Regions from separate parts of the Modicisalibacter sp. genome, predicted to be linked through region 1. Evidence: predicted binding sites of a transcription regulator. Region 1 holds the regulator's gene; the other holds the start of a gene.
What was found. Region 1 encodes LexA, which represses DNA repair genes until DNA is damaged. Its sites were predicted from a motif close to TACTGTNTANNTANACAGTA; they were not measured.
Positions count from the first base shown of each region.

Region 2: a site for LexA is predicted at 3,972-3,991, ahead of recA (recombinase RecA). Genes of this name have one in related genera too.

Region 1 is NZ_JBSREH010000025.1:72,262-87,577, forward strand. It holds gene ACTCB7_RS08605 (uracil-xanthine permease family protein) at 1-84, shown strand, start outside; gene moaC (cyclic pyranopterin monophosphate synthase MoaC) at 246-1,052, shown strand; gene moaE (molybdopterin synthase catalytic subunit MoaE) at 1,055-1,507, shown strand; gene moaA (GTP 3',8-cyclase MoaA) at 1,504-2,496, shown strand; gene ACTCB7_RS08625 (H-NS family histone-like protein) at 2,662-2,955, shown strand; gene ACTCB7_RS08630 (ribonuclease J) at 3,113-4,696, opposite strand; gene purU (formyltetrahydrofolate deformylase) at 4,919-5,770, shown strand; gene dinB (DNA polymerase IV) at 5,776-6,822, opposite strand; gene lexA (transcriptional repressor LexA) at 6,839-7,480, opposite strand; gene ACTCB7_RS08650 (TetR/AcrR family transcriptional regulator) at 7,677-8,336, shown strand; gene ACTCB7_RS08655 (L,D-transpeptidase family protein) at 8,339-8,857, shown strand; gene nagZ (beta-N-acetylhexosaminidase) at 8,929-9,963, shown strand; gene ACTCB7_RS08665 (mechanosensitive ion channel family protein) at 9,965-11,200, shown strand; gene ACTCB7_RS08670 (hypoxanthine-guanine phosphoribosyltransferase) at 11,193-11,771, shown strand; gene ACTCB7_RS08675 (AMP-binding protein) at 11,814-13,526, opposite strand; gene ACTCB7_RS08680 (MerR family transcriptional regulator) at 13,570-14,004, opposite strand; gene ACTCB7_RS08685 (acyl-CoA dehydrogenase family protein) at 14,166-15,316, shown strand, end outside.
Region 2 is NZ_JBSREH010000033.1:113,673-128,988, reverse strand. It holds gene fdxA (ferredoxin FdxA) at 138-461, opposite strand; gene mutS (DNA mismatch repair protein MutS) at 655-3,243, opposite strand; gene ACTCB7_RS10980 (CinA family protein) at 3,407-3,946, shown strand; gene recA (recombinase RecA) at 4,067-5,134, shown strand; gene ACTCB7_RS10970 (regulatory protein RecX) at 5,144-5,602, shown strand; gene alaS (alanine--tRNA ligase) at 5,886-8,495, shown strand; gene ACTCB7_RS10960 (aspartate kinase) at 8,610-9,860, shown strand; gene csrA (carbon storage regulator CsrA) at 10,073-10,270, shown strand; tRNA gene ACTCB7_RS10950 (tRNA-Ser) at 10,446-10,538, shown strand; tRNA gene ACTCB7_RS10945 (tRNA-Arg) at 10,563-10,639, shown strand; tRNA gene ACTCB7_RS10940 (tRNA-Arg) at 10,751-10,827, shown strand; gene ACTCB7_RS10935 (tRNA dihydrouridine synthase) at 11,002-11,979, opposite strand; gene ACTCB7_RS10930 (IMPACT family protein) at 12,104-12,724, opposite strand; gene ACTCB7_RS10925 (LexA family protein) at 12,724-13,197, opposite strand; gene ccmA (cytochrome c biogenesis heme-transporting ATPase CcmA) at 13,370-14,002, shown strand; gene ccmB (heme exporter protein CcmB) at 14,002-14,700, shown strand; gene ACTCB7_RS10910 (c-type cytochrome) at 14,777-15,316, shown strand, end outside.

The sequences.
Region 1 (15,316 bases):
TCGCTGCAGGGCGTGAGTCTCTCGGCGCTGGTCGGCATCGTCCTCAACCTGCTGCTGCCGCCGGCCAGGGAAGAAGAGTCCTGAGGCACGCGAGACGTTGCCGCGCATTGCCGCCGGCGGGGGCAAGGCGGCATCATGCGGTATGACGTCCTGTTTCCGCCGGCCACCGTCCAATCGGCAGCACTGCCGGTCGGGTGGTGGTCGGGAAACGAGACCCCGATCTTTCAATTCTTCGGTGAGCTGACATGAGCCTGACCCATCTCAACGCCCGCGGCGAGGCCCACATGGTCGACGTCGGTGACAAGCCCGTCAGCCAGCGCGAAGCGGTGGCCAGCGGGCGTATTTACATGCAGGCCGCGACCCTGGCCCGACTCGAGGCGGGCGGCATGCCCAAGGGCGACGTGCTGGCCACGGCGCGGATTGCCGGCATTCAGGCCGCCAAGCGCACCCATGAGCTGATTCCGCTGTGTCATGCCCTGGCGCTGACCAAGGTCAGCATCGACTTTCGGCTGGATGCGGCGGCCGGCTGCGTCGAGGTGCGGACGCTGTGCCGCCTCGCCGGACGCACCGGCGTGGAGATGGAAGCCCTGACCGCGACCTCCGTGGCGTGTCTGACGCTCTATGACATGTGCAAGGCGGTCGACAAGGATATGGTGATCGGCGATGTCCGCCTGGAAAGCAAGCGTGGCGGCAAGTCCGGGGATTACCGGCGTCCTGATGACGAAGCGGCACCGACGCCGCTGGTCGCCGCCGAGGCCGCCGGCAACGGCATCGGCATGATGTCGCGCCCGGCGCAGCCGTGCATTCAGGTCAAGTGCCTGGCCGAGCTGCGCGAACGGCTCGGTGTGGGAGAGGTCGAGGTGCTCGTCGACGAGTTGCCGTCCAATGACGTTGCCGGACTCAAGGCCGCGCTGACGGCGCGGGATGCGCGTTTCGCGCTGCTGGGCGAGCAGCGCGTGCTGTGTGCCGTCAATCAGGTGATGAGCGGCGAGCAGGCACAACTGACCGACGGGGATGAAGTGGCATTCTTTCCGCCGGTAACGGGAGGCTGAACATGATTCGGGTCCAGACGGCGCCCTTCGATGCCGGCGCCGAACAGGCGGCATTGACCGCACAGCGCCGGGACATCGGCGCGGTGGTGTGCTTCACGGGGCTGGTACGCGACTTCAACGAGCGCCCCGAGGTGTCGGCGCTGACGCTGGAGCATTACCCCGGCATGACCGAGAAGGCACTGGCCGACATCGTCGCCGAGGCCGAGTCCCGATGGCCATTGAACGGCGTGCGCCTGATCCATCGTGTCGGCCGGCTGGCACCGGGCGATCCGATCGTGCTGGTGGCGGTGGCCAGTGCCCATCGGCTGGCGGCGTTCGAGGCCTGCCACTTCATCATGGATTATCTGAAGACCCGGGCGCCGTTCTGGAAGAAGGAGCATACCGCCGAGGGCGACTACTGGGTCGCCGAGCGGACCACGGATCACGATGCGGCCCGTCGCTGGGAGGCTTCATGACGCAACAGCTGGTCGACAATTTTCAGCGCACGGTGCGTTACGTCAGGCTTTCGGTCACCGATCGCTGCGACTTCCGCTGTGTCTACTGCATGAGCGAGGACATGACGTTCCTGCCCCGTTCGCAGGTGCTGACGCTCGAGGAACTGGCTCTGGTAGCCCGTGCCTTTACCGAGCTGGGGGTCGAAAAGATCCGCCTGACCGGGGGCGAACCGCTGGTCAGGCGCGGTATTGAAAAGCTGGTGGCGGATATCGGCAATCTCGACGGTCTGACCGATTTCGCCATGACCACCAATGGTGCCGGGCTGGGCAAGCATGCCGGGGCATTGCATGCAGGCGGGATGAATCGGCTCAATATCAGCCTGGACTCCCTCGACCCCGAGCGCTTCCGGCGCCTGACCCGTACCGGGGATCTGCAGCGGGTTATCGACGGCATTCACGCCGCCCAGGATGCCGGTTTCGAACGCATCAAGCTCAACGCGGTCATCCTGCGCGGCCGCAACGACGATGAAGTACTGGATCTGGTCAACTTCGCACGTCGCGAGAGTCTGGACATCAGCTTCATCGAGGAGATGCCGCTGGGGGATGTCTCGGATCACTCGCGGGGGGAGACCTACTGTTCCAGCGATGAGGTGCAGCGCTGGATCGAAACGGCCTATTCCCTGACACCGACCACCGAGACGACGCTGGGGCCGTCCCGTTATTTCATGATGCCCGACAGCCCGGTCCGCATCGGTTTCATTTCGCCTCACAGCCATAATTTCTGTGATACCTGCAATCGGGTTCGCGTCACGGCGGAAGGGCGTCTTTTGCTGTGCCTCGGCAACGAGCATTCGGTGGATCTGCGCGAGGTACTGCGGCGTCACCCCGGCGAGATCGAACCCCTCAAGCAGCGCATCATCGATGCGATGCCGCTCAAGCCCGAACGTCATCATTTCTCGACCGACGGCGACGTACAGATCGTTCGCTTCATGAACATGACGGGCGGCTAGTCACTCCGACGTGCCGCTGTCATTCCTGCCTGGATGAACGCGCCGATGCCGTGAGTTTTCCCCGGCGTCGGCGTCGACTTTTCTTGCCAATTCCCCCGCCGACCATATACTTTTTACAGACTCATGCCGTTTTCGGTATTTCACAGCCTGGTATGGAGGAGGACGATGTCAGCCGAGTCCCTGGAAAAGATCGCTCGCAACAAGAATGTGGCGCGGGCCGCCGCGCGTCAGTTGAGCATGGAACAACTCAACAAACTGGCCGAAGTGATCAACGAGGTCATTGAGCAGAAGCAGGAAGAAGAGCGTCGCCGTCAGGAAGAAGAGTCGGTCAAGGCACGCAAGCTCGAGGAGATTCGCGAGGCGATCAATGATGCCGGGTTGTCACTCGATGATCTGGTCGGCGAACAGCCGCGGCGGCGCCGCGGTCGACCGCCGAAGAACAAGCAGGCCGGTAGCTGAGCCGAAACGGGCGGGGCGAGGGGTCTTGGTAGCAGCCTGACCTCTCGACCCGGGCCGGGTTTCCCGGTGGAAGAGACCTCGAAGCGGGCGAAAAATCGCCCGCTTTTTTCATGGCTTGCTGCCGGTTTTCGGTCGCCGAAATGCGGCCTCGGGCGTGCTACTGAAGGGCTTCCGCCGCCGAGATCTGCAGATGAAGGGTGGGGGGGCGCCGCAGGTGGTCGGCCAGCCATTGATGCAATGGACCCTGGAGCTGGGCGCGCAGGGCGGCCGGTGTCTCGGCATCCAGCCGGGTCAGGGTGTCATCGAGCCAGTCGGCGAAGGCGGTGTCGTCCAGAGGCGAAGGGCCGGTGTAATCCAGCAGCAGACGGCCCACGCGCTGCCATCCCGAGCCGGTAAGCGTCACCGGCAGCAGCAGGGCGAAGTCACCTTCCCGTTCATGGCGGGCACGGGGATGATTCTCCAGCCCTGCCAGGTCACGCACGTTGTCTTCATGAACGATACGCGGGGTCAGGGGCAAGCGGCGTTCCACGGCGAGGCCGTCGGCATCCAGACGAATCCAGTCGCCGTTGCCGGGCACCAGTGGTGCGTCGATACCCAGCTCGCGAGCCAGTTGCCGGTGTGCTTCCTGATGGCGATGTTCGCCGTGTACCGGCAGCAGGTGGCGGGGGCGGATCCACTCGTAGAGCGTGCGTAATTCCGCCTGCGCGGGATGCCCGGAAGCATGCAGCTCGGGGTGGCAGCTTTCTTCCAGGATGCGCACGCCGAGACGGGTGAGCGCCGCCTGCAGGCGCTCGATCAGGCGTTCGTTGCCGGGAATGGCCTTGGCCGAGAAGATCACCGTGTCGTCGGTCTGCAGGGCGAGATCGGGGTGGCTGCCCCGGGCGAGCCGCGACAGTGCCGCTCTTGGCTCGCCCTGGCTACCGGTGGCGATGATCATCACTTCATCGGCGGGCAGGTAGCCGACGTCGCGGATCGGCACCAGGGGCGGAAAGTCGTCCAGATAGCCGAGGCCGCGGGCCACGCTGACCATGCGCTGCATCGAGCGTCCCATCAGGGCGACGCGCCGGCCGCAGCGCTGTGCGGCGTGGCCCAGTGCCAGGATGCGAGCCAGGTTGCTGGCGAAGCAGGAAACGATCACCCGGCCTTCGCATGCGGCGACCGTACCCTCCAGCGCCCGGGCGACCTCGCCTTCGCTGCGCGAGGTGCCGGGGACGCAGGCATTGGTGGAGTCACCGACGACCAGATCGACGGGCGCGATGGCGCGATAGAGCTCGGGGTCCACCGGCTTGCCGATCAGTGGTTCGGGGTCGAGCTTCCAGTCGCCGGTATGCAGCACCCGATGGTGGGGCGTGGTGACCAGCAGGGAACAGCTTTCGGGAATCGAGTGCGTCAACGGCAGATAGCGCAGCGTGAAGGCGCCGCACCCCAGCGCCTCGCCCGGCGCGACCACCCGGATCGCGGTGTCGGGCAGGCCGCGTTCGGCGAACTTGGCACGCAGCAGGCCGGCGGCCAGCGGGGTGGCATAGATATCGCAGCCCCAGTGCGGCCACAGCCAGGCCGCGGCACCGATATGGTCCTCGTGACCATGGGTGATGAACAGCGCCCGCGGGCGGATGCCCTGCTCGGGAAGGCGCTCGATGTCCGGCACCTGGAGCGGGCCGCCGGGCAGGTCCTGGCGGATCATCATGCCGCAATCGATGGCCAGCCAGTCGTGTCGATAGCCGTAGAGGTTGAGGTTCATGCCGATCTCCCCGCTGCCGCCCAGGGGCAGGAAGGACAGCGGTGGCTTGCGGCGGGGGCGGATCTGGACGCGAGAGTGCAACATCATCGACACGGCATTGTCATGGGGACCCCACTATACGGGATGGTTCCGGGGGCTCACAACGCGCGTTAGCGCAGGGCCGCGATTTCGTTAGAATAGTTGGCCTTCAGTGCCTTTCCTTGCGGACACAGCGGACCTTTCATGGCTCATTCGTATCGTCTTGTCGTTTCCTGTCCCGACCAGGTCGGGATCGTTGCTCGGGTTTCCAATTTCATCGCCGCCCAGGGGGGCTCCATCACCGAGGCCAACCAGCACTCGGATCTGGCTACCGGGCGTTTCTTCATGCGCTACGAGATTCGCTTCGAATCGGCCGTGGACGCCGACGCGCTTCGGGCCACCTTTGCGCCGATCGCCGAGGCGTTTTCCATGGACTGGGCGTTCCATGACTCGCAGCGTCGCAAGCGTATCGTGCTGATGGTGTCCCGCGCCTCGCACTGCCTGGTGGATCTGCTCTATCGCTGGAAGGCCGACGAACTCGACTGCGAGATTCCCTGTGTGATTTCCAATCACGAGGACCTGCGCGATCTCGTCGAGTGGCACGGCATCGACTTCCACCATGTCCCGGTGCCGGCCACCGACAAGACGGACGCCTTCGAGGAGACCCAGCAGCGCATCGAGGCGGCACAAGCCGATGCCGTGGTGCTGGCGCGCTACATGCAGATCCTTCCGCCGTCGCTGTGTGAACGCTACGCCGGCCGGGTCATCAACATCCATCACAGCTTCCTGCCCTCGTTCGCCGGCGCGCGACCGTATCATCAGGCCTACGAGCGTGGCGTCAAGTTGATCGGCGCGACCTGTCACTATGTCACCCAGGAGCTGGATGCCGGCCCCATCATCGAGCAGGACGTGCACCGCATTTCACACTGCCATACCGCACAGGATCTGGTGCGCTTCGGGCGTGACATCGAGAAGGCCGTGCTGGCCCGCGGACTGCGCTGGCACCTGGAAGACCGGGTGCTGATCCACGGCAACAAGACCGTCGTGTTCGCCTGATTCAGTCAGGAGAACAGCAGCAGCTGGCGGGCATCCTCCGCCGGCCGCAGCCGTGCCCCGACCCCCAGCAGACGCACCGGGCGGGCGCCGCGCTGCCAGGCCGCCTCGAGCAGTGTCGCGAAATGCTCGGTGTCCATCTGGGCGCCGGCGGCCTCGAGGGTGGTCAGCGTGAAGTCATCGAAACGGACCTTGATGAAGCTGCCCTTGATCGCCGGATCGCCGTGACGTGCCAGGCGTGCCCGTAGCCGCTCGATCAGTGGAGGCAGGGCCGCCCGGCAGGCCGCGAGGTCCGGCAGGTCCTGATGGAAGGTGGTCTCGGCGCTGATCGACTTGCGCTCGCGTTCGGTCTTTACCGGTCGGTCGTCAATGCCACGGGCTAGCTCGTGAAGCCGCTGGCCGAACTTGCCGAAGTGGTCGACGAGCGCCTCCCGCGACCAGCTCCGCAGGTCGGCGCAGGTCGCGATGTTCAGCGCCGCCAGCCGGGCCGCGGTGGCCGGCCCCACGCCGTGAAGCCGGTCCACCGGAAGCTCGGTGATGAAGTTCTCGACGGCCTCCGGGGGGATGACTGTCAGGCCGTCGGGCTTGTCCCAGTCACTGGCGATCTTGGCGAGAAACTTGCTGGGCGCCACGCCCACCGAGAGCGTGATGCCGGTGCGCCGGCGCGTTTCCTCCTTGAGCCAGCGGGCCATCCAGGTGGCGCTGCCCCGGAAACGACGGACCTCGCTGACGTCGAGATAGGCCTCGTCGAGCGAAAGTGGCTCGATTCGTGGCGTCAGCTCGCGGAAGATCGCCTGAATGCGTTCGGACACCTCGCGGTAGCGGGGAAAGTCCGGTGGCAGCAGGGTCAGGTCCGGGCACAGCCGCAGGGCACGTGCCGTGGGCATCGCCGAGTGGATGCCGAAGGCGCGCGCCGGATAGTTGCAGGTGGCGATGACGCCGCGCTGGGCCGCCGTGCCGCCGATCGCCAGCGGGATGTCGCGCAGCGCGGGATTGTCGCGCATCTCGATCGCGGCATAGAAGCAGTCGCAGTCGGCATGCAGGATCTTGCGCATGCGCGGGGCTCGCGACTCAGTTGAGCGCCTGGCCGTTGCCGCCACGGATGACGCCGACGCCGATGCCTTCGATTTCCAGAGAGTCCTGGCGCAGGTCGAGTTCGATCGGGTCGAAATCGGTGTTCTCGGGCAGCAGGGTCACGTGATGACCCCGGCGTTGGAAGCGCTTGACGGTAACGTCATCCTCCAGCCGGGCGACCACGATCTGGCCGTCGCGAACGCGATTGGTGCGGTGTACCGCGAGCAGATCGCCCTCGAGGATTCCCACGTCGCGCATCGACAGGCCGCGCACGCGCAGCAGGTAGTCGGCGCGGGGCGAGAAGAAGTCGGGGGACAGCGGACAGTAGCGGTCGATGTGGGCGGCCGCGAGGATCGGGCTGCCGGCGGCGACTTCGCCGATGACGGGCAGGCCCGGCTCGCCGTCGGGGGCGGCTTCCGCCTCCTGTGGCGGCAGGCGAATGCCGCGCGACGTGCCCGGAATCATGCGGATCACGCCCTTGCGCTTCAGCGCGCGAAGGTGTTCCTCGGCGGCGTTGGGCGAGCGAAAGCCCAACGCCCGGGCGATCTCGGCGCGGGTCGGCGGATAACCCAGCTCGTTCATGGTCTTGACGATGAAGTCATAGACATTCTGCTGGCGCGGGGTGAGAGAGCGGGTCATGCGGCCTCCGCTGGTCGCTGGCGATGTGAGTATGTGGCTAAGTATACAGCATGGCATTGTATCCAGTAATTGCGAGCGGTGAGGCGCGGGGCCGCGCGAGCGTGTTTGAAACGCCACGGATTGTTGTCTTTTGGTAAGCCGAGTAGAATTCCAATAACGTTTCAAACAGCCGTTTATCAGCAGGCAGGGATATAGCATGGCTCAGACCGACACGGTGACTCGCATTCTCAACACCGCCGAAGTGCTGTTCGCCGAGCGCGGCTTTGCCGAGACGTCGTTGCGCACCATCACCAGCAAGGCCAAGGTCAATCTCGCGGCCGTGAACTACCATTTCGGCTCCAAGAAGGCGCTGATCCAGGCCGTGTTCGCACGTTACCTGGATCCCTTCACCGAGCGTTTCCATGCAACCCTGGACGCGCTCGAGCGGGAGTACGATGGCCGCCCGATCCCGCTCGAAGTGTTGCTGGAGAGCATGGCGCGGACGGTGCTGGAAGTGCCCGCCGAGCGCAACAGTCTCAAGGTCTTCATGCGGCTGCTGGGGCTGGCCTACACCCAGGCCCAGGGGCACCTGCGCGGCTATATTCAGCAGCACTACGGCAGCGTCTTCACCCGCTTCACCGAACTGGTGCGCCGGGCCACGCCGGAGCTGCCGGATGCCGAACGCTTCTGGCGCCTGCATTTCATGCTGGGCACGGTGATCTTCACGCTGTCGGGGCTGGACGCGCTGCGCGACATCGCCGAGAAGGACTACGGGGAGCATGTCAGCGTACGCGACCTGATTCGTCGCCTGCGCCCGGTGGTGGTGGCCGGCATGAATGCGCCGCTTCCCGAGCCGCCGCAGGCGGTGGCGGTATGAGCCTGGCCACGCCGCGACTGGAAACCCTGCCGCCGGAAGACGGGGTGTGGCTGGAGGTCGATGTGGCGCGTCAGGCGCTCAACGTCTGGTGCGGCCGCGAGTGTCTGGAAGCGCACGCCGTCTCCACGGCCGCTGCCGGGGCCGGCCAGGCCGAGGGCAGCGGGGGGACGCCGCTGGGCTGGCACTATATACGCGCGGTGATCGGCGACGGCCAGCCGGTGGGCTGCGTGTTCCGCGGCCGTCGGCCTACCGGCGAGGTGTACTCATCGGCCCTGGCCGCCGAGCATCCCGAGCGTGACTGGATCCTGACACGCATCTTCTGGCTCTGCGGTCTCGAGCGGGGCCTCAATCGCGGCGGCAGCGTCGATTCCCAGCGCCGCTATATTTACCTGCACGGCACGCCGGAAAGCGAGCCGATGGGGTATCCCGCCTCGCACGGCTGCATCCGGCTGCGTGACGCGACCCTGCTGAGGCTGGGCGAGCTGGCGCCGCCCGGTACGCCGGTCTGGCTGCACGCGTGAACACGGATACGCTGTCGTCGACTACGCCATTGGTCTAGAATCGGCCCCCTTCACGGGCAAGGACATCGCTTATGACCCAACCCATCGGTCCGGTGATGCTGGATCTCGAAGGCACCACCCTGACGCGCGAGGAGCGCGAGCTGCTGCAACGTCCCGAGGTCGGGGGCGTCATCCTCTTTGCGCGCAATATCGTCGATGCCGCCCAGGTGCGCAGGCTGTGCGACGCGATCCGTCGCCTGCGTGGCGATCTGCTGCTGGCCATCGACCAGGAGGGCGGGCGCGTGCAGCGGTTGTGTGAGGGCGTCACCCGGCTGCCGTCGATGGGCCGGCTGGGACGCTGCTATGTTGACGACCCGGAGCGGGCGCGGCAGTTCTGCCACGATGCGGGCTGGCTGATCGGTCTGGAGATGGCGGCGTGCGGGCTGGATCTGACGTTCGCGCCGGTGCTCGATGTCGATGCCGGGGTGTCCAGCGTGATCGGCGACCGCAGTTTCTCCCGCGATCCCCATGCGGTGGCGGCCATGGCGGGGGCTTTCGTCGACGGGCTGCACGAGGCCGGCATGGTGGCCGTGGGCAAGCACTTTCCCGGCCATGGCGGGGTCGCCGCCGATTCGCATCACGAGCTGCCCGAAGACCCGCGTTCGCTGCAGGCACTGCGCGAGCATGACCTGATCCCCTTCGCGTCGCTGGCCGGGCGCCTGGAAGGGATCATGCCCGCCCATGTAGTCTACCCGGCCTTCGATGCCCGTCCGGCGGGCTTCTCGCCGAGCTGGCTGGGCATGCTGCGCGAGGATCTGGGCTTCAAGGGCACGATCTTCTCCGACGACCTGTCGATGGCCGGCGCGCACGTGGCCGGCGGTCCCGCCGAGCGGGCCCGCGAGGCACTGGGAGCCGGCTGCGACATGGTGCTGGTCTGCAACGACCGCCCGGCCGCGCAGGCGGTACTCGACGCCTGTGTCGGCCGTACCACCAAGCGGCCGGCCCGGCTGCGCTACAGTCGGGCGCGCCCCGACCTGGCCTCGCTGCCGGCCCTGTCGCGCTGGCGGCGCATTCATGCCCGGCTGGAAGGGCTGATCGAGACCGACCCGGCCCCACGGGAGGACTGACGTGCTGGAGGTGCTGGCGCCGCTCGAGCAGTGGGTGAGTCGCCATGTGTCGTTGCCGACCGCGCTGGTGACGCCGCTGGTGATACTCGCCACGGCGCTGCTGGCCGACGGCTTCACGCGGCTGGTGATCTGGCGTGCGGCCCAGTGGCTGTCACGCACCCGCAGCCGCTGGGATGATGTCGCCCTGTGGGCGATTCGCCGGCCGCTGTGGGTGGGCATCTGGGGTGTGGCACTGATCGCCCTGACGGGGCTGGTCGGCAAACGGCTGTCTCTGACCTGGGTGGCTGCCCATGCACCGACTGCGCTGTGGCTGTTCACGCTGGTCATGCTCGGCTGGTTCGGTATCCGCCTGACCCGTGAGGTGGAGCGGCGCCTGGTGTTTCCGCCGCCCCGGCATCCCGCCCGGCCGCTCGATGCGTCCATGGCCTCGGCGATCAGCAAGCTGGTCGGCGCGCTGATCCTGACCCTGGTGGTGCTGGCGGCGCTGCAGGCGCTGGGCATGTCGCCGTCCGGGCTGCTGGCCTTCGGTGGCGTCGGCGGGCTGGTGGTCGGCTTTGCCGCGCGCAACGTGCTGGCCAACTTCTTCGGCGGGCTGGCGATTCATCTCGACAACCCTTTCAAGGTGGGTGACTGGATTCGCTCGCCGGACCGGGACATCGAGGGCGTCGTCGAAGATATCGGCTGGCGCCTGACCCGGATACGCGGTTTCGACACCCGCCCGTTGTACGTGCCCAACATGATGTTCGGCTCGATGGTGGTGGTGAATCCATCACGCATGCACAACCGGCGCATCAAGGAGCGAATCGGCCTGCGTTACGCCGACCTCGACAAGGTGGCGTCAGTGACCCGGCGCATTCGCGAGTACCTCGAGCAGCACGACGACATCGAGAGCGATGACCTGTGCATGGCCTATTTTCAGCATTTCGGCGAGTCCAACCTGGACATCCTGATTCATGCCTACACCCGGACCACCGACTGGGCGACGCATCAGGCCATTCAGGAAGCGGTGCTGCTGCGCTGCGCCGACATCGCCACCGAGGCAGGCGCGGTCGTGGCGATTCCCGCCCGTGAACTGCATGTCGCCGGGCCGCGCGCCGAGACCCCGGTGCCGGCCCGCGAAGCCTCGGCGACCCGGCATCATGACGAGTCGCCCTCGTCGCCGCCTTCCTCGCGCCGGGGCACGCCTCCCCGCCGCGATTCCCAAGACAGAGACACTGACCAGGATTCCGATGTCTGAACTCGATACCCAACACCACGACTCCCTGCACTCCATGCGCGAGATCATGGACAATGCCGATTGCCTGATCAGTCAGAGCGAGGTCGAGGCGGCGCTGGATCGCATGGCCGAGGCCATGACCGAGCGTCTGGGCGACAAGCTGCCGGTCTTCTACTGCGTGATGAACGGCGGCCTGATTACCACCGGCCACCTGCTGACGCGGTTGGGCTTCCCGCTCGAGGTGGATTATCTGCATGCCACGCGCTACCGCGGGCGTACCCGGGGCGGTGAGCTGTTCTGGCGGGTGTCGCCGGAGATTCCCATGGCCGGCCGTCATGTGGTGATCGTCGACGACATCCTCGACGAAGGCGCCACCCTGGCGGCGATTCTCGAGTATTGCCGCGAGGCGCAGGCGGCCAGCGTGTCCACGGCCGTGCTGGTGGACAAGCGCCACGATCGCAAGGCCGTGCCGGGGCTCAAGGCGGATTATTGTGGCCTCGAGGTCGAGGACCGTTACGTGTTCGGCTTCGGCATGGACTACAAGGGCTACTGGCGCAACGCGCCGGGCATCTTCGCACCCAAGGGGATGTGAGGCGATGGCCCGCCTGGCTTTCTGCCGAGCGGGCCTTCCCCTCTAGAGTCCCAGCTCCTGGCTCGCTACCTCGCGCATCTTGTACTTCTGAATCTTGCCGGTCACCGTCATCGGGAAGACGTCGACGAACTTCACGTAGCGCGGAATCTTGTAGTGGGCGATGCGCCCCTTGCAGAACACCCTGAGCCCCTCTTCATCGAGGCTTTCGCCCTCGATCAACTTGACCCAGGCCATCACTTCCTCGCCGTACTTCTCGTCGGGCACCCCGATGACCTGTACATCGGAAATGGCCGGATGGGTATAGAGGAAATCCTCGATCTCGCGCGGATAGATGTTCTCGCCACCGCGAATGATCATGTCCTTGATGCGTCCGGTGATCGCGACATAGCCCTCGTCGTCCATCTGTGCCAGATCGCCGGTGTGCATCCAGCCGGCGGCGTCGATCGACTTCGCGGTGGCTTCCGGATTTTCCCAGTAACCCAGCATCACGCTGTAACCGCGGGTGCAGAGTTCGCCGCGCTCGCCGCGGGGGACGATGCGTCCGGTCGCCGGGTCGACCAGCTTGACCTCCTGATGCGGATGGATGGTGCCCACCGTGGTGACCCGCTTGTCGAGCGGGGCGTCGGTCTGGGTCTGCAGGCTGACGGGGCTGGTTTCGGTCATGCCGTAGCAGATGCTGACTTCCTTCATGTGCAGCTTGTCGATGACCTGGCGCATGACCTCGATGGGGCAGATGGAGCCTGCCATGATGCCGGTACGCAACGAGCTCAGGTCGAAGGTGGGAAACTCGGGGTGCTCGAGCTCGGCGATGAACATGGTCGGCACGCCGTACAGGGCCGTGGCGCGCTCCTCGGCGACGGCGGTCAGCGTCGCCAGCGGGTCGAAACCTTCGCTCGGATAGATCATCGCCGCGCCGTGGGTCATGCAGCCCAGGTTGCCCATCACCATGCCGAAGCAGTGATAGAGCGGCACCGGGATGACCATGCGGTCCGCATCGGTGAGGCCGATGCGCTCGGCGACGAAGTAGCCGTTGTTGAGAATATTGTGGTGGGAGAGGGTGGCCCCCTTGGGCGCGCCGGTGGTGCCGGAGGTGTACTGAATGTTGATCGGCTCGTCGAACTGCAGTATCGCCTGACGCTCGGCCAGCGCCGCCGCGCTGACGGCATCGGCGCGGGAGAGGAGGCCGTCCCAGGTCAGCATGCCGGGCAGGGCCCAGTCCTCGTCGAGGCAGATCACCCGCTTGAGCGCGGGCAGTCGCTCGCTGGTAAGGGGCGTGCCGGCCTTGCTGAGCTGCGGGACCAGCTCGGCGATCATGTCGGCGTAGCGCGAGGTCTTGAAGGCGCCCTGCAGCACCAGGGTCGATGTGCCGGACTGGCGCAGGGCGTACTCCAGCTCGTGGGTACGGTAGCTGGGGTTGATGTTGACCAGAATGGCGCCGATCTTCGCCGTGGCGAACTGGGTGATGGCCCATTCGCTGCGGTTGGTGGCCCAGATGCCCACCCGGTCGCCCTTTTCCACGCCGATCGCCATGTAGGCGCGGGCGGTACGGTCGACGATGTCCTGAAGCTCGCGCCAGGTATAGCGCTGGCGCTGGTGGCGGCTGATCAGCGCGTCTCGTTCGGGATGACTGTCGACGATGGCGTCGAAGCAGTCGCCGATGGTCTCGCCCTTCAGCGGCTGGTGGCTGATGCCGCTGACGTAGCTGTAGCGCGGCGTCGGCGCCGTGGCGCTCGCGGTATCGGTGTGGGGTGTCATCGTTGGATTCCTGCTTGTTGTTGTGGCGAAGGGGAATCGGATGTCAGGTGTCGCGCGAGTGGCGTGCCAGCAGGGCGTCGAGCGAGTCGCGACAGCGATCCTCGACGTCATCGAGTTCGTTCTGCAGGGCGTGGATGTCCTCGAGCTGGCGCTCGAGCCCCCGGCGCTTCTCGGCGAGGATGTCCAGCATCCGGCGCAGCTGGCGTTCGTCGCCATCCGGTGCATGGTCGTAGAGCTGGATGACCTCGCGAATTTCCGCGAGGGAAAAGCCCAGTCGCTTGCCTCGCAGCGTCAGTGCCAGGCGCACCCGGTCCTTCTCGTGATAGACGCGGGTCTGCCCGCGCCGTTCCGGTTCCAGCAGACCTTCCTGCTCGTAGAAGCGGATGGTGCGCGGCGTGACCTCGAAGCGCCGGGCCAGCTCGCCGATCGAGTAGGTCCGGCGTTCGCGGGACGCCGTCGGGGAAAGGGTCTCGGACATCGGACTATCCTCATGCTTGGGGTGATGACGCGATTGTCAGGCACCCGGAGCCAAGGCTAGGCGAGCTTGACGTTTACGTAAAGTAGACCAAGTGTCACCTTGCCGGGTCGCCGGGGAATGCTAATTTTGCCTGAGACACCCGCACGATTCCGGAGGCTGCCGTGGATTTTGCCCTGAGTGACGACCAGCGTGCCCTGCAGCAGGCAGCGGCGGATTTTGCCCGGGTGGAACTGGCCCCGCATGCCGCCGAGTGGGATGCCGCCGCGCACTTTCCGGTGGAGGTGATCCAGCGTGCCGGCGAGGCCGGCTTTCTCGCGCTCTATGTCGACGAGGCGCAGGGCGGGCTGGGATTGTCGCGCCTCGAGGCGTCACTGATCTTCGAGCAGCTCGCCCAGGGCTGTGTGTCGACCACCGCCTATCTGACCATTCACAACATGGCGGCCTGGATGGTGGCGAAGTGGGGCAGCGAGGCCGTGCGCGAGGCCTGGATGCCGGCGCTGGTCAGCGGGCGGCAGCTGGCTTCCTACTGCCTGACCGAACCCGGTGCCGGCTCGGACGCCGCCAGTCTGCGTACCCGTGCGGTGCGCGAGGGTGACGACTACGTGATCGACGGCAGCAAGATGTTCATCTCGGGCGCCGGATCCACGGACGCTCTGGTGGTGATGGCCCGCACGGGCGCGCCCGACAGCGGTGCGGCCGGCATTTCCGCCTTTCTGGTGCCGGCGGACGCCGCGGGGGTTCATTACGGCAAGAACGAGGACAAGATGGGCTGGAAGAGCCAGCCGACCCGTCTGGTCAGCTTCGATGGCGTGCGGGTACCGGCCGGGCAGCGGCTGGGCGAGGAGGGCGAGGGTTTCAAGCTGGCCATGAAGGGCCTGGATGGTGGGCGGTTGAATATTGCCAGCTGCTCGCTCGGGGCCGCACAACTGGCGCTGACCCTGGCGCGGGACTACCTGCATCAGCGACGTCAGTTCGGTCGTGAGCTGGCGGCGTTCCAGGCCCTGCAGTTCCGCTTCGCCGACATGGCCACCGAGCTTGTGAGCGCGCGCCTGATGGTGCGTCATGCCGCCTGGCGGCTCGACCACGACGACCCCGCGGCCAGTGCGCACTGCGCCATGGCCAAGCGACTGGCGACGGATATCGGCTTCAACGTGTGCAATGAAGCACTGCAGTTGCATGGCGGTTATGGCTACATCAAGGAGTATCCGCTCGAGCGGCTGGTGCGTGATACTCGGGTCCACCAGATCCTCGAAGGAACCAATGAAATCATGCGCGTGATCGTGGCTCGACGGCTGTTCGAACCCGATGCCCT
Region 2 (15,316 bases), on a different contig from region 1:
CCATGCGGGGCAGGGAAGGGGCCGAGGGAAGCGGGCAGAGGATGTTGCCCGAAAGGGATTGTTTCGGGATCAGGCGGCCAGCGGCCGCCTTTTTTCGTTGCCTGTCCGCCCCGAGGCGGGCCCGGGGCGGGAACCGATCAGCGCTCGAGAAGCGGCTTCTTGCCGGGCTTGCCGTCCCAGTCGGTCGCGTCGGCCGGCGGATCTTTCTTCTCGGTGATGTTGGGCCACTCCTCGGCGAGTTCGGCGTTGAGCGCGATGAACTCCTGCTGGTCGTCGGGCAGTTCATCCTCGGAGTAGATGGCCTCGGCCGGGCACTCCGGCTCGCACAGTGCACAGTCGATGCATTCGTCGGGGTGGATCACCAGAAAGTTCGGCCCTTCGTAGAAGCAGTCGACCGGACAGACCTCGACGCAGTCGGTGTATTTGCACTTGATGCAGTTTTCGGTGACGACGAATGTCATGGTGTCTCCCTCGGATCATGGCGGGTCGGAGGCGACCGACATGTCCGGTACAGTCGGTCATGGCTGGTTATAAATGACGGGGCTATTATAAGGCCCTATTCTAAGTTGGCTCATTCTAGTCGCGGCCCGCCGGGAGCGGCAAGCGGGGCGATCGAACGATTGCGCATGAGGTCATGCCCGCTCGCCGTGCCGCCTAGAGCCGCTCGCGCCAGCGATAGAGCAGCTCGAGCGCCTGCCGTGGCGAGAGCTCGTCCAGCGCCAGTTCACCGAGCTCGTCGACCAGCGGATGCCGGGCGCTGGCGAACAGGTCGGGCTGCTGCGGCGCCGGCGCCGTGTCGTCGGCCCGGATCGGGCGCTGGCTCTGGTCGATCTCCTGCTGCTCCAGCCCGGTGAGCTTCTCGCGGGCCCGGGCGACCACGGCGGCGGGCACCCCCGCTAGCTGGGCCACCTGCAGGCCGTAGCTCTGGCTGGCCGGGCCTTCCTCGACACGGTGCATGAAGACGATACCGTCGCCGTGTTCAGCGGCGGTCAGGTGCACATTGCTCACGCCGTCGATCTGCTCGGCCAGCGCGGTCATCTCGAAGTAATGGGTGGCGAACAGGGTCAGGGCGCGCACGCCCGCCAGATGTTCGGCGCTCGCCCAGGCCAGTGACAGGCCGTCGAAGGTGCTGGTGCCGCGGCCGATCTCGTCCATCAGAACCAGGCTCTCGGCGGTGGCGTTGTGCAGGATGCTGGCGGTCTCGGTCATCTCGACCATGAAGGTCGAGCGCCCGCCGGCCAGGTCGTCGCTGGAGCCGATGCGGGTGAAGATGCGGTCCAGCGGGCCGATCTCGGCGCTGTCCGCCGGCACGAAGCTGCCGCAGTGGGCGAGCAGGGCGATCAGCGCCGCCTGGCGCATGTAGGTCGACTTGCCGCCCATGTTGGGGCCGGTGATCACCAGCATGTGGCGCTCGCGATCGAGCTGCAGGTCGTTGGGCACGAAGGGGGCATCGCTAACGTGCTCGACCACCGGGTGGCGTCCGCCGTGGATGGTCAGGCCGGGCGTCTCGGCGAGCCGCGGACACACCAGGTCGAGCGCCAGGGCGCGTTCGGCGAAGGCCGCCAGCACGTCGAGCGCGGCCAGGGCGCGGCCGCTGGCCTGCAGGGCGTCCAGCTCGGCGCCCAGGGTGTCGAGCAGCCCCTCGTAGAGCAGCTTCTCGCGGGCCAGGGCGCGGGACTTCGCGGACAGCGCCTTGTCCTCGAACTCCTTGAGCTCGGGGATGATGAAGCGTTCGGCGTTCTTCAGCGTCTGGCGGCGGATGTAGTCGGCCGGCGCCTCGCGGGCCTGGGCGCGGGGAATCTCGATGTAGTAGCCGTGGACGCGGTTGTAGCCGACCTTGAGGCCGGCCAGCCCGGTGCGTTCGCGCTCGCGGGTCTCCAGCCGGACCAGGTAGTCGCCGGCGTGCTCGGCCAGGCCGCGGTGCTCGTCGAGCTCGGCGTCGAAGCCCTCGGCGATCACCCCGCCGTCGCGGATCACCACCGGCGGGCTCTCGACCAGGGCGCGCGTCAGGGTCTCGGCGAGTTCCGGGTAGGGGCGAATATGGCGCTTGAGCGCGTCCAGGGCGGAGCCCTCCTCGAGCGTGGCGAGGCTCGCCTGCAGCTCGGGCAGGGCGTTGAGCGCATCGCGCAGGCGGGCCAGGTCGCGCGGGCGGGCGCTGCGCAGCGCCACGCGGGCGAGGATGCGCTCGACGTCGCCGATGTGCTTTAGCGTCTCGCGCAGGTCGAGGTAGCGCTCGCTGTCGAGCAGGCGCTGCACGGCGCCCTGGCGCGCGACGACCTGGTCGCGGCCGCGCAGCGGGCGATTGAGCCAGCGCTTGAGCAGCCGCGAGCCCATCGCCGTGGCGGTGGTGTCGAGCACGCTGGCCAGGGTGTTCTCGCTGCCGCCGCCGAGGTTGGTGTCGATCTCCAGGTTGCGGCGGCTGGCGGCGTCGATCACCACCGATTCGTCGCGGCTCTCCACGCCCAGCGCGGTGACGTGGGGCAGGCGCGAGCGCTGGGTGTCGCGGGCATAGTCGACCAGTACCCCGGCGGCGGTGATCGCGCACTCCAGATGCGCGCAGCCGAAGCCGCGCAGGTCGGCGACGCCGAACTGGTCGCACAGCAGACGGGTCGCCGTGTCGTGATCGAACAGCCAGGGACTCTGGCGCGTCAGCCCGGGGCGCTCGGCGAGGGCCGGCGGCAGCTCGGTGCCGTCGGCCACCAGCAGTTCGGCGGGGGCCAGACGGTGAATCTCGGCGAGCATGTCGGCCTCGCCGTCGACCTCCAGCACGCTGAAGCGCCCGCTGGAGAGTTCCAGCCAGGCCAGCCCCCAGCGCTCGCCCTGCGCGTGCAGGGCCAGCAGCAGGTTGTCGCGCCGGGCGTCGAGCAGCGCCTCGTCGTGCAGGGTGCCGGGGGTGACGATGCGTACCACCTGGCGCTCCACCGGCCCCTTGCTGGTCGCCGGATCGCCCATCTGCTCGCAGATCGCCACCGATTCGCCGGCCTTGACCAGTCGCGCCAGATAGCCCTCGGCGCTGTGGTAGGGTACGCCGGCCATGGGGATCGGCGCGCCCGCCGACTGGCCGCGCGCGGTGAGCGTGATGTCGAGCAGCTGCGCGGCACGCCTGGCGTCGTCGTAGAACAGCTCGTAGAAATCGCCCATCCGGTAGAAGAGCAGCACGTCGGGGTGCTCGCGCTTGATCTTCAGGTACTGGGCCATCATCGGCGTATGGCTGGTCGATTGGCTGGCAACCGCGTCTGGCATGGCGTTGGAGGCTTCCCTGTGGCGTGGGCACATCCGTCGAAGACGGCGATCGTGGCCGGCCATTCTAGCGCAGTCGGCGCGCGGGTCGACAGACCGCCGGGGCGGCGCACGGGGGTGGCGGCATCTGCTAAGCTGACGGCGCATGCACGGGGGGAGAGATGCGGTGAATCGCGAGCAGACGTTGTCGCACCTGACGATCGGGGCGCTCGCCGAGCGCCTGCAGCGGTGCTGTCTGGAGCGGGGGGTGACGCTCACCACCGCCGAGTCCTGTACCGGCGGCGGGGTGGCCAGCGCCATCACCGATATCGCCGGCAGTTCGGCGTGCTTCGAGACCGGCTATGTCACCTATTCCAATGCCGCCAAGCAACGGCTGCTGGGAGTGCCGGCGGCGATCCTGGCCGAACGGGGCGCGGTCAGCCGCGAGACCGTCGAGGCGATGGTCGCCGGGGCCTGCCGGGAGAGCGGCGCCGACCTGGCGGTGGCGATCAGTGGCGTCGCCGGCCCCGGCGGCGGCAGTGCCGAAAAGCCGGTCGGCACGGTGTGGTTCGCGTGGGGCGACACCCGGGCCTGCCGCAGCGAATGCCGGCATTTCACGGGCGACCGCCGGGCCGTTCGCGAGCAGGCCGTGCACCGGGCGCTGAGCGGGCTGCTCGAGGCCCTGGGCGCGGCCGACAGCGGTGCGACGCGGGCGACGCAGGGATAGGCGAGCGCGGTTTTTTTCGTCATAATACTGGTCAATCATACAGTGTCGGCGGGCTGCGGTTCGCGGCTTGTCCCGCCCGGGTCGCCGGCGCTGCTTTCACGGGTTTTCAGGAGGCCTTTCATGGCACAGGACGACAATCGCACCAAGGCGCTCAACGCCGCGCTGTCCCAGATCGAGCGCCAGTTCGGCAAGGGTGCCGTGATGCGCATGGGCGACGCGCCCCGGGTGGCCATGCCGGCCGTTTCCACCGGCTCGCTGGGGCTGGACATCGCGCTGGGTATCGGCGGGCTGCCCTACGGTCGCGTGGTGGAAATCTACGGGCCGGAGTCCTCGGGCAAGACCACCCTGACGCTGTCGGTGATCGCCGAGGCGCAGAAGCAGGGCAAGACCTGCGCCTTCATCGACGCCGAGCACGCCCTCGACCCGAGCTATGCCGAGAAGCTCGGCGTCAACATCGACGACCTGCTGGTCTCGCAGCCGGACACCGGCGAGCAGGCCCTCGAGATCTGCGACATGCTGGTGCGCTCCGGCGGGGTCGACGTGATCATCGTCGACTCGGTGGCGGCCCTGACGCCGCGGGCCGAGATCGAGGGCGAGATGGGCGACTCCCACGTCGGCCTGCAGGCCCGCCTGATGTCCCAGGCGCTGCGCAAGATCACCGGCAACATCAAGAACGCCAACTGCATGGTGGTGTTCATCAACCAGATCCGCATGAAGATCGGCGTGATGTTCGGCAGCCCCGAGACCACCACCGGCGGCAACGCGCTGAAGTTCTACTCCAGTGTGCGTCTGGACATCCGCCGTACCGGCTCGGTCAAGCAGGGCGACGAGGTGACGGGCAACGAGACCCGCGTCAAGGTGGTCAAGAACAAGGTCTCGCCGCCGTTCCGCCAGGCCGAGTTCCAGATCCTCTACGGCAAGGGCATCTATCATGCCGGCGAGGTGGTCGATCTGGGCGTGCAGTGCAAGCTGATCGACAAGGCGGGCGCCTGGTACAGCTACCAGGGCAGCAAGATCGGCCAGGGCAAGGCCAATGCCGCCCAGTACCTCGAGGACAACCCGGCGGTGATGGAGGAGATCGAGAGCCAGATCCGCGCCCAGCTACTCAACACGCCGGAGCCCAAGGCCAAGGAAGGCGAGGCCGAAGCGGTCGAGACACCGCTCGAGGATCGTGACGAACTCATCTAGGCGGCCGTCATGACCCCGGATTCGCTTGCCACGCCGCGCGACGACGCCATCCGCCTGCTGGCGCGTCGCGAGTACGCCGCCGCCGAGCTGCGCACCCGCCTGACCGCCAGGGGCCATGAGCCGGCGGCGGTCGAGGCGGCCCTCGCCCGGCTGGCCGAGGAGGGGCTGCAGTCGGACGCGCGCTTCGTCGAGCACTTCGTGCGCAGCCGCATCCAGCGCGGCCAGGGGCCGGTCAAGATCCGCGCCGAACTCGGCCGGCGCGGCGTGGATGGCGCACTGATCGGCGCGGCCCTGGGCGACGCCGACTGCGACTGGCATGCACTGGCCTGCGAGGTGCTGGCCAAGCGCTTCGACGGTCCCGGTGACGGGGCCCGAGAGCGGGCGCGCCGCCAGCGCTTTTTGGCCGGGCGCGGCTTCGACGCCGACCAGGTTCACCACGCCTTGGCCCATGCCTGGCACGAAACCTGACTCCCTTCTTCGCCCGAGCCTGGGCGCCGGCCAACCCCGACGCCCCCTTTCTCACACGGGTCTCCTTCCCCGTCCCGATGCGACGCGGCATCGGCGCCCTCGCGCCGCCATTGACGGCGGCGTCTTTAGTCCCCCGCTGAACGCGTTATACTAGAGCGCCTTGCGACGGCTCAGGGCGGCCTGTTCCCGTCATCTTCCGGCTCGCTTCGCGCACGTTCGGTGTCGAGGCGTCGAGTGACTGCCATGGCCGCAGCGCCCTAACGCACATTGCCACGGATTTGCTATGAAAAGCGCAGATATCAGACAGGCCTTTCTGACCTTCTTCGAGGAGCAGGGCCACACCATCGTGCCGTCGAGCTCGCTGGTGCCGGAGAACGACCCGACCCTGCTGTTCACCAATGCCGGCATGGTGCCGTTCAAGGATGTCTTCCTTGGCCGTGATCCGCGCCCCTATGTCCGCGCGACCTCGGCCCAGCGCTGCGTGCGCGCCGGCGGCAAGCACAACGACCTGGACAATGTCGGCTACACCGCGCGCCACCACACCTTCTTCGAGATGCTGGGCAACTTCAGCTTCGGTGACTACTTCAAGCGCGAGGCGATCCGCTTCGCCTGGACCTTCCTCACCGAACGCCTGGGCCTGCCGGCCGACAAGCTGTGGGTCACCGTCCACGTCAGCGACGACGAGGCCGAGCGCATCTGGAAGGACGAGATCGGCGTCGATCCCGAGCGCTTCTCCAAACTCGACGAGGACAACTTCTGGCAGATGGGCGACACCGGCCCCTGCGGCCCGAGCTCGGAGATCTTCTTCGATCACGGCCCCGAGGTGTGGGGCGGCCCTCCCGGCAGCCCGGAAGAGGACGGCGACCGCTACATCGAGATCTGGAATCTGGTGTTCATGCAGTACGATCGCGATGCCTCGGGTACCCTGACGCCGCTGCCCAAGCCGTCGATCGACACCGGCATGGGACTCGAGCGCATCGCCGCGGTGATGCAGGGCGTGCACTCCAACTACGAGATCGACCTGTTCGCCAACCTGCTCAAGGCGGCGGCGGAGATCATCGGCCACGATGACATCACCACGCCCTCGCTGCGGGTGATCGCCGACCACATTCGCTCCTGTGCCTTCCTGATCGTCGACGGCGTGCTGCCCTCCAACGAGGGGCGCGGCTACGTGCTGCGCCGGATCATCCGCCGCGCGGTGCGCCATGGCCACAAGCTCGGCGCCCGCGAGCCGTTCTTCCACAAGCTGGTGGCGGCACTCGACGCCGAGATGGGCGGGGCCTACCCGGAGCTGAGCAAGGCTCGCGAGCAGATCGAGAAGGTCCTGCTCAAGGAGGAGGAGCAGTTCGCGCGCACCCTCGACCACGGCATGGGCCTGCTCGAGGCGGCGCTGGGGGAACTCGACGGCGAGGTGCTGGCCGGCGAGACCATCTTCAAGCTCTACGACACCTACGGCTTCCCGTTCGACCTGACCGCCGACATCTGCCGTGAGCGTGGCGTGACCCTCGACGAGGCGGGCTTCGAGCGCGAGCTCGAGGCCCAGCGCGAGCGGGCCCGGGCGGCCAGTCAGTTCGGTGCCGACTACAGCGCGGCGATCGAGGTGGAGGGTGAGACCGCCTTCACCGGCTACGACCGGCTCGAGGACGAGGCGCGGATCACCGCGCTGGTCGATGGCGAGGGCAATGCGCTGGCGGCGCTGGAGGCTGGACAGAAGGGGGTGGTGGTCCTCGATCGCACCCCCTTCTACGGCGAGTCGGGCGGCCAGGCCGGCGACACCGGTTATCTCGAGGCCGACGGTGCGCGCTTCCAGGTGACCGACACCCAGAAGCAGGCCGGGCATCATCTGCACCACGGGGTGATGGTCGAGGGCGTGCTCGAGGTCGGCGGTCACGTCGCCCCGCGGGTGGATGCCTCGCTGCGGGCGGCGACCATGCGCAACCACTCGGCCACCCACCTGCTCCACGAGGCGCTCAAGCGGGTGCTGGGTGACCACGTCCAGCAGAAGGGCTCGCTGGTCACCGCCGAACGGCTGCGCTTCGACTTCAGCCACTTCGAGGCGCTGAGCGCCGAGCAGCTGGCCGAGGTAGAGGCCATCGTCAATCGCGAGATCCTCGCCAATGCCGCGACGGGCATCGAGCACATGTCGCTCGACGAGGCGAAGGCGCGCGGTGCCGCGGCGCTGTTCGAGGCCAAGTACGGCGAGGATGTGCGGGTGCTGACCATCGGCAGTGACGGCTTCTCCGTCGAGTTGTGCGGCGGCACCCACGTGGCCCGCAGTGGCGACATCGGCGCCTTCCACATCCTCGCCGAGACCGGCATCGCCGCCGGTGTGCGTCGCATCGAGGCGGTCACCGGCGAAGGCGCGCTGGCCTACTTCCGCGATCAGGAGGCGCGTCTGGCGCGAATCGGCGAGCGCCTTCGCGCCAAGCCCGAGCAGGTGGAATCGCGCATCGATGCCCTGCTCGAGCGCAACCGGACGATGGAGAAGGAGCTCGAGCGGCTCAAGGCCAAGCTGGCCAGCGCGGCCAGCAACGACGTGCTCGCCGAGGCTCGTGAGGTGGCGGGCGTCAAGGTACTGGCCAAGCAGCTCGAGGGTGTCTCCGGCAAGGAATTGCGCACCCTCATGGACCAGCTCAAGAACAAGCTGGGCTCCGGCATCCTGGTGCTCGGCGTGGCCGATGCGGACGCCGGCAAGGTCAGCCTGATCGCCGGGGTCACCGATGACCTGACCGGACGGGTCAAGGCCGGGGCGTTGGTCAATCATGTCGCCGGGCAGGTCGGCGGCAAGGGCGGCGGGCGCGCCGACATGGCCCAGGCCGGGGGCAGTCGCCCCGAGGCCCTGCCGTCGGCCCTGGCCGGCGTGCCCGACTGGGTCGCCCAGCAACTGGGCTGAGTGTTTCGCAAGGGCCGCGTGGCAGGATGTCACCGGCCCTTTCTCATGGTCGGGGCCGTGCGCTCCGGCCGGCGAAGGGTTTTCCATTCATGTTCCAACACGGATAGGCAACTCATGGCGCTATACGTACAGAAATTCGGCGGTACCTCGGTGGGCTCGGTCGAGCGCATCAAGGCCGTGGCCGAGAAGGTCAAGCGGTTCCGTGACGAAGGCCATCAGGTGGTCGTCGTCGTCTCGGCGATGAGCGGCGAGACCAACCGGCTGGTCGGGCTGGCCAACGAGATCAACGACGAGCCCACGCCGCGCGAGATGGACATGCTGGTTTCCACCGGTGAGCAGGTCACCATCTCGTTGATGGCCCTGGCCCTGCACAAGCTGGGCGTGCCGGCGACCTCGTACACCGGTTCGCAGGTGGGCATCCTCACCGACAGCGCCCACACCAAGGCGCGGATCCAGCGCATCGAGACCGATGAGATGCGCGAGGACCTGAACGACGGCAAGGTGGTCGTGGTCGCCGGCTTCCAGGGCGTCGACGAGGAGGGCAACATCACCACGCTGGGTCGCGGCGGCTCCGACACCACCGGGGTGGCGCTGGCCGCGGCGCTCCAGGCCGATGAGTGCCAGATCTACACCGATGTCGACGGCGTCTACACTACCGACCCGCGGGTGTGCTCCCGGGCCCGGCGCCTCGAGCGCATCACCGTCGAGGAGATGCTCGAGCTGGCCAGCCTGGGCTCCAAGGTCCTGCAGATTCGCGCCGTCGAGTTCGCCGGCAAGTACAATGTGCCGCTGCGTGTGCTGTCCAGTTTCGAGGATGGCCCCGGCACCCTGATCGTCGCTGATTCAGATGAAGAAGAGGATTCCATGGAAGAACCGCTGATCTCCGGTATCGCCTTCACGGCCAATGAAGCCAAGCTCACCCTGCTCAACACGCCGGATATCCCGGGGGTGGCCTCGAAGATTCTCGGCCCGATCGCCGATGCCAATATCGAAGTGGACATGATCGTCCAGAACGTGGCGCCGACCGGCAATTACACCGACTTTACCTTCACCGTCGCCAAGAGTGACTTCAAGCAGACCCAGCGGATTCTCCAGAATGAGGTGATTCCGGCGCTGGGCGAAGGGGAGCTGCGCGCCGACGACAACATCGCCAAGGTCTCCCTGGTCGGGGTCGGCATGCGCTCCCACGCCGGTGTCGCCTCCAAGATGTTCCGCGTGCTGGCCGAGGAGAACGTCAACATTCGCATGGTGTCCACCTCGGAAATCAAGATCTCGGTGGTGATCGACGAGAAGCACATGGAGCTGGCGGTTCGTGCCCTGCATGAAGCCTTCGGACTCGACAAGGATCGCGTGGAAAGCGAGTGAGCCATGCATAGGACCCGCAAGTGGTTCTACGCTGTAGGGGTGTAAGGATACACACGGTCCATAGCAGGGCTTTCATTCAACGTGACGATGAGGTCTCATTGGCCGCGTTGTTGGCCCGCAAGGAGCGTTTGGCGCATAATCAGCGCCGCGCTTCTTCTATGGACCATAGCTGTTGCGCACCCCGTTGGAAGAAGTCTGAAAGGAGATCAGCCATGCTCATCCTGACCCGCCGAGTCGGCGAGACACTCATGATCGGTGACGAAATTACCGTCACCGTGCTGGGGGTCAAGGGGAACCAGGTCCGAATCGGCGTCAACGCACCGAAGAACGTTTCCGTGCATCGCGAGGAAATCTATCAGCGTATTCAGCGCGAGCGGACGGAAAGCGACAGCGGAGAGGTCGAAACCTGATCGAGGCGGGGGATCGCGAGTCAGTCAGCATGATCGGCGTTACCCCGCAATTTCGATCTCTCGGAGCAGCAGGGAGCCTGTCGCATGGCCCCACCGCCGGACCGCCGACAGAAAAATTGCCACAAGGGTGGACAAGGCCCAGTAAAATCGGTAATCTACGCGCCGTGTTGATGAGGGAGAGATGGCCGAGTGGCTGAAGGCGCTCCCCTGCTAAGGGAGTATAGGGTTTATAGCCCTATCGAGGGTTCGAATCCCTCTCTCTCCGCCATTCAACATGTGAAGACGGTAGTGAGCGCCCGTAGCTCAGCTGGATAGAGTACCTGACTACGAATCAGGTGGTCGGAGGTTCGAATCCTCCCGGGCGCGCCATCTTCTCCGGTCGAACGCATCCGTGATGCGGAACGTTCACCAAAGACGCCATGACGCCGTCACAGAAGTTGCGTCATCGACATCGCTGACTTGATGTCGACAATCTGTAAAGCGCCCGTAGCTCAGCTGGATAGAGTACCTGACTACGAATCAGGTGGTCGGAGGTTCGAATCCTCCCGGGCGCGCCAGAATTGCATCCGCCCTCCCTCCCGGGAGGGCGGATTTCGTTGGTAACCGCGTTTTTCCTTGGCAGCTGATGGTCTGCCGGCGTCGCGAGCCGGTACCCTGTAGCGGTCGTCTCGAGGCGCGTCGCATTCTGCGGCGCGCCTCTTTTTTTGCCACCGGCCGGGCCCGGGCGGGGTTCAGACGGCCAGCGTGGCGGCTTCGTGGTGCGCCTGGGGCGATTCGCGGCAGGGAGCCTGCAAGCCGGCGAGAAACGCATCCAGCCGCGTCTCGCGGCGCAGGGTCGCGAAGCGCCGGGCCGCCTCGGCATCGCGGCCACGCATGATGTTGAGCCACTGCTTGAGCAGCGACACCACCACCTTTTCCGGCAGGTTGCGGCGCTGGTAGTCGGCATAGCGGCACAGCACCTCGGCGCGGGCCTGCCAGGGCGTGGCGGGCAGGCACTCGCCGCTGCGCTGCCAGTGGCGGATGCGGCGCGGCAGCAGCGGGTCGGCGAGCACGGCCCGGCCCAGCATCACATCCTCGCAGCCCGACAGGCTGCGAGCCTTCCAGTAGTCGGCCAGGCTCCAGATATCGCCGTTGGCGATCACCGGGATCGTCAGCCGCGAGCGGATGCGGGCGATCCATTCCCAGTGGGCGGGCGGCCGGTAGCCTTCGTTGCGGGTGCGCGCATGCACCACCAGGTGGCGGGCGCCGCCGTCCTCCGCCGCCCGGGCGCAGGCCAGGCCCAGCTGCTTGTCGGCAAAGCCCAGGCGGATCTTGGCGGTCACCGGGATGGCGCCCTCCACGGCGCCGGCCACCGCGGCGACGGCGCGCTCGACCCGCCGCGGGTCGCGCAAGAGGCTGGCCCCGCCGTCATGGCGATTGACGGTCTTGGCCGGACAGCCGAAGTTCAGGTCGAGGCTGGTGGCGCCGAGCGCGAGGGCCTGGCGGGCGTTGGCGGCCAGGGCCTGCGGGTCCGAACCCAGCAGCTGCAGGTGGACGGGGACGCCGGCGGGGGTAACGACGCAGGACTGGCGCAGTTCGGGGCAGTGCTTGTAGAAGACCCGCGGCGGCAGGCGCGCGTCGACCACGCGTACGAATTCGGTGACCGTCCAGTCCAGCCCTTCCTCTCGGGTGAGCAGGTCGCGGGTGACGGCGTCGATCACGCCTTCCATGGGGGCCAGGCCGATCCGGCCCGGATAACGTAAAGCCTGCACCGGCGAGTGCCTCCTGCCGCAACATCGGGGCGCGCTAGTCTAGCAGGCGGCGCGCGCTTGGCGGGAGGGGCGAACGGGCTTTTCAGGGGACGTCGAGCAGGCTCAGGCGCCCCTTGAGGCGGGATTCGAGTTCGGCCAGCTCCACGGGCGACTCGCTGGGCCAGCCGACGGTGAGCACCACGCCGTCGGCGGCATAGTCCGCCTGCTCGACGGGAATGGCCTGTTCGCCGAGCCAGCCGCGTGCCTGGGCCTCGCCGGCGAAGTCGACGCGCAGGCGCAGCGGACGGCGCGCCGTGAAGGTTGCCAGCGGCAGGTCCGCCAGCGCCTGCTGTACCGCCTGGGAATAGGCGCGCACCAGCCCGCCGGTGCCGAGCTTGGTGCCGCCGAAATAGCGGGTGACCACGCAGCCGATCTGGCCGATGCCGCTGCCGTCGAGCACCTGGAACATCGGGCGGCCCGCGGTACCGCCGGGTTCGCCGTCGTCGGAAAACCCGATCGCCGTCTGCTCGCCGGGCGGGCCGGCGATGAAGGCGCTGCAGTGGTGACTGGCGTCGGGGTACTGCGCCCGGGCCGCGCCCAGCAGCCGCTCGAAGGCCGCGATGTCCGGGGCATGGCACAGCCAGGCGATGAAGCGGCTGCGTTCGGTCTCGATCTCGTGGCGGTGCACCGCGTCGGGCGCGAGGGCGGGAATCGGGTACGCCATCAGGCGGCGACCTCCGATCGGCGCATCACGCCCATCACCAGCCCCAGGACCTGGATATCATCGTTCTTCAGGTAGATCGGCGGCATGGTCGCGTTGGCCGGCTGCAGGCGCACCCCGCGCTTCTCGATATAGAGCTTCTTGAGCGTGACCTCCCGATCGTTGATCAGCACCACGGCGGTCTCGCCGTTCTCGGCGCTCTCCTGGCGCTCGATGATGATGATGTCGCCGTCGTGGATGTTGCAGTCGATCATCGAGTTGCCGCGCACCCGCAGGGCGTAGGTGTTGCGGCGCACCATGCGTGAGGGAATCGACACGCTGTCGCGATCGGGGCAGGCCTCGATCGGCAGCCCGGCGGCGACCTGGCCGAGCAGCGGCACCTCGACCAGGTCGGTGGCGTCGAGCGTTTCCCAGGCGGCATCGTTGAGGGGCAGGTTGGGCAGGCGTTGCAGGTAGTGTGGCTGAGCGGACTGCATGACCGTCTCCATCGGCTGCGACGTGGGGCCGGGCGAAGCGTCTTCTGGCGCTGCCGCCCGGTGGCCAGAGCATCATAGCAAGCGCGGCAGGGACGGCAAACGCCGCTTCGCGGCTGGCTGCCAACGGCGCTTTCGGGGTAAAGTGCCGGGCGAATTCGTGCGGGAGAACGTCGTGACATTTCGTCTCGAGGCCCGGGGGCTGGCCTGTGAACGCGATGATCGATGGCTGTTTCGTGATCTCGACATCGGCGTCGGCCCCGGGGATGTGGTTCGTGTCGAGGGGCCCAACGGCAGCGGCAAGACCACGCTGCTCAAGCTGCTCGCCGGCCAGCTGCCGCTGCAGGGCGGCGAGCTGTGCTGGAACGGCGACTCCCTGCGCCGGGCCCGTCCGGCCTTTCTCGCCAACCTGCTCTACCTGGGGCACGCCCCGGGCATCAAGCCGGCGTTGAACGCCCTCGAGAACCTCGCCTGGTATCAGGCCCTGCACGGCGAGCCCGGCAGCCACCGGGCGCGCCTGGCCGCGCTCGAGACCCTGGGGCTGGCCGGTTTCGAGGAGGTGCCGGCGGCCCAGCTTTCCGCCGGGCAGCAGCGGCGCATCGCCCTGGCGCGGCTGACGCTCTCGCCGCGCCTGCTGTGGATTCTCGACGAACCGTTCACGGCCATCGATCGCCAGGGCGTGGCGGCGCTCGAGGACGCCCTGTGGAACCATGCGGCGGCCGGCGGCGCGGTGCTGCTGACCACCCATCATGAACTGCACGCGCGCGGGGCGCTGACCCGCGTGGACCTGAGCAAGGCGGGCGACTGATGCAACCCCGAACCTCCGTCGCCGGCCTGGGGCCGGCCCTGCTGGCGACGCTGCGCCGGGACCTGACCGTGGCGCTGCGTCGCCGCGGTGACCTGGTCAATCCGCCGGCCTTCTTCGCCCTGGTCATCACGCTGTTTCCGCTGGGTATCTCGCCGGCGCCCGAGCAGCTCGCCGCCATCGCCCCCGGGCTGCTGTGGGTGGCGGCGCTGCTGGCCACCCAGCTCTCTCTGGATGCCCTGTTTCGCGGCGATCACGAGGACGGCAGCCTCGAGCAGCTGCTGCTCGCGCCCCAGCCGCTGGCGGCGCTGGTGCTGGCCAAGGTGGCGGTGCACTGGCTGCTGACCGGGCTGCCTCTGGCGCTGATGGCACCATTGCTGGGCTTGCTGCTGTCACTGCCGTCGGGCAGTTACGGCGTGCTGGCGGTCTCGCTGGCGCTGGGCAGTGCCACGCTCAGCCTGATCGGGGCGATTGGTGCGGCACTGACCGTGGGCCTGGCGCGGGGCAGCGTGCTACTGTCGCTGCTGGTGTTGCCGCTGACCATCCCGGTGCTGATCTTCGGCGCCGGCGCCGTCCAGGCCGCGGCGCTGGGCGGGGATTTCGCGCCGCCCCTGGCGATGCTGGGCGCGCAGCTGGCCCTGGCGTTGATGCTGGCGCCCTGGGCGATCGCCGGCGCACTGCGCATCAGTATTCACGGTTAGGCCGGTTGCCCGGGGCGAGGCAAGGGGAGCCGCCAGTCGAGTGACCCATCAGGAATCCGACGTACGAGGACAAGGCATGTCATATCGAACCCCCGCGCTGTGGCTGGCGGGTGCCGGCCTGGCCGTCGCTCTGGGAGGCGGCGCGCTGGTCGTCTTCGGCGGCTATTACAATGTTGCCGCCAGCGATGAGCATACAGCCCCCGTCGAGTGGCTGCTGCACACGACGATGGAGAATTCGGTGGCCCGGCGGGCCGAGGGGATCGACGTGCCCGATCTCGACGATCCCGAGTCCATCGCCCGCGGGGCCGCGTCCTACGAGGCCATGTGCAGTGCCTGCCACCTGCGGCCCGGCATGGAAGATACCGTGCTGCGTACCGGCATGAATCCGCTGCCGCCGGATCTGACGCAAGGCTCCCACCTGTCTCCCGCCGAGCAGTTCTGGGTCATCAAGAACGGTATCAAGATGTCGGGGATGCCGGCCTGGGGCGCTTCGCATGACGATGAAGCGCTGTGGGAGCTGACGGCCTTTCTGCAACAGCTTCCCGGCATGAGCGATGCGCGTTATGACACGCTGGTGAAGGGGCCGGAGCGGGAAAGCGATACGTCACACCCGGCG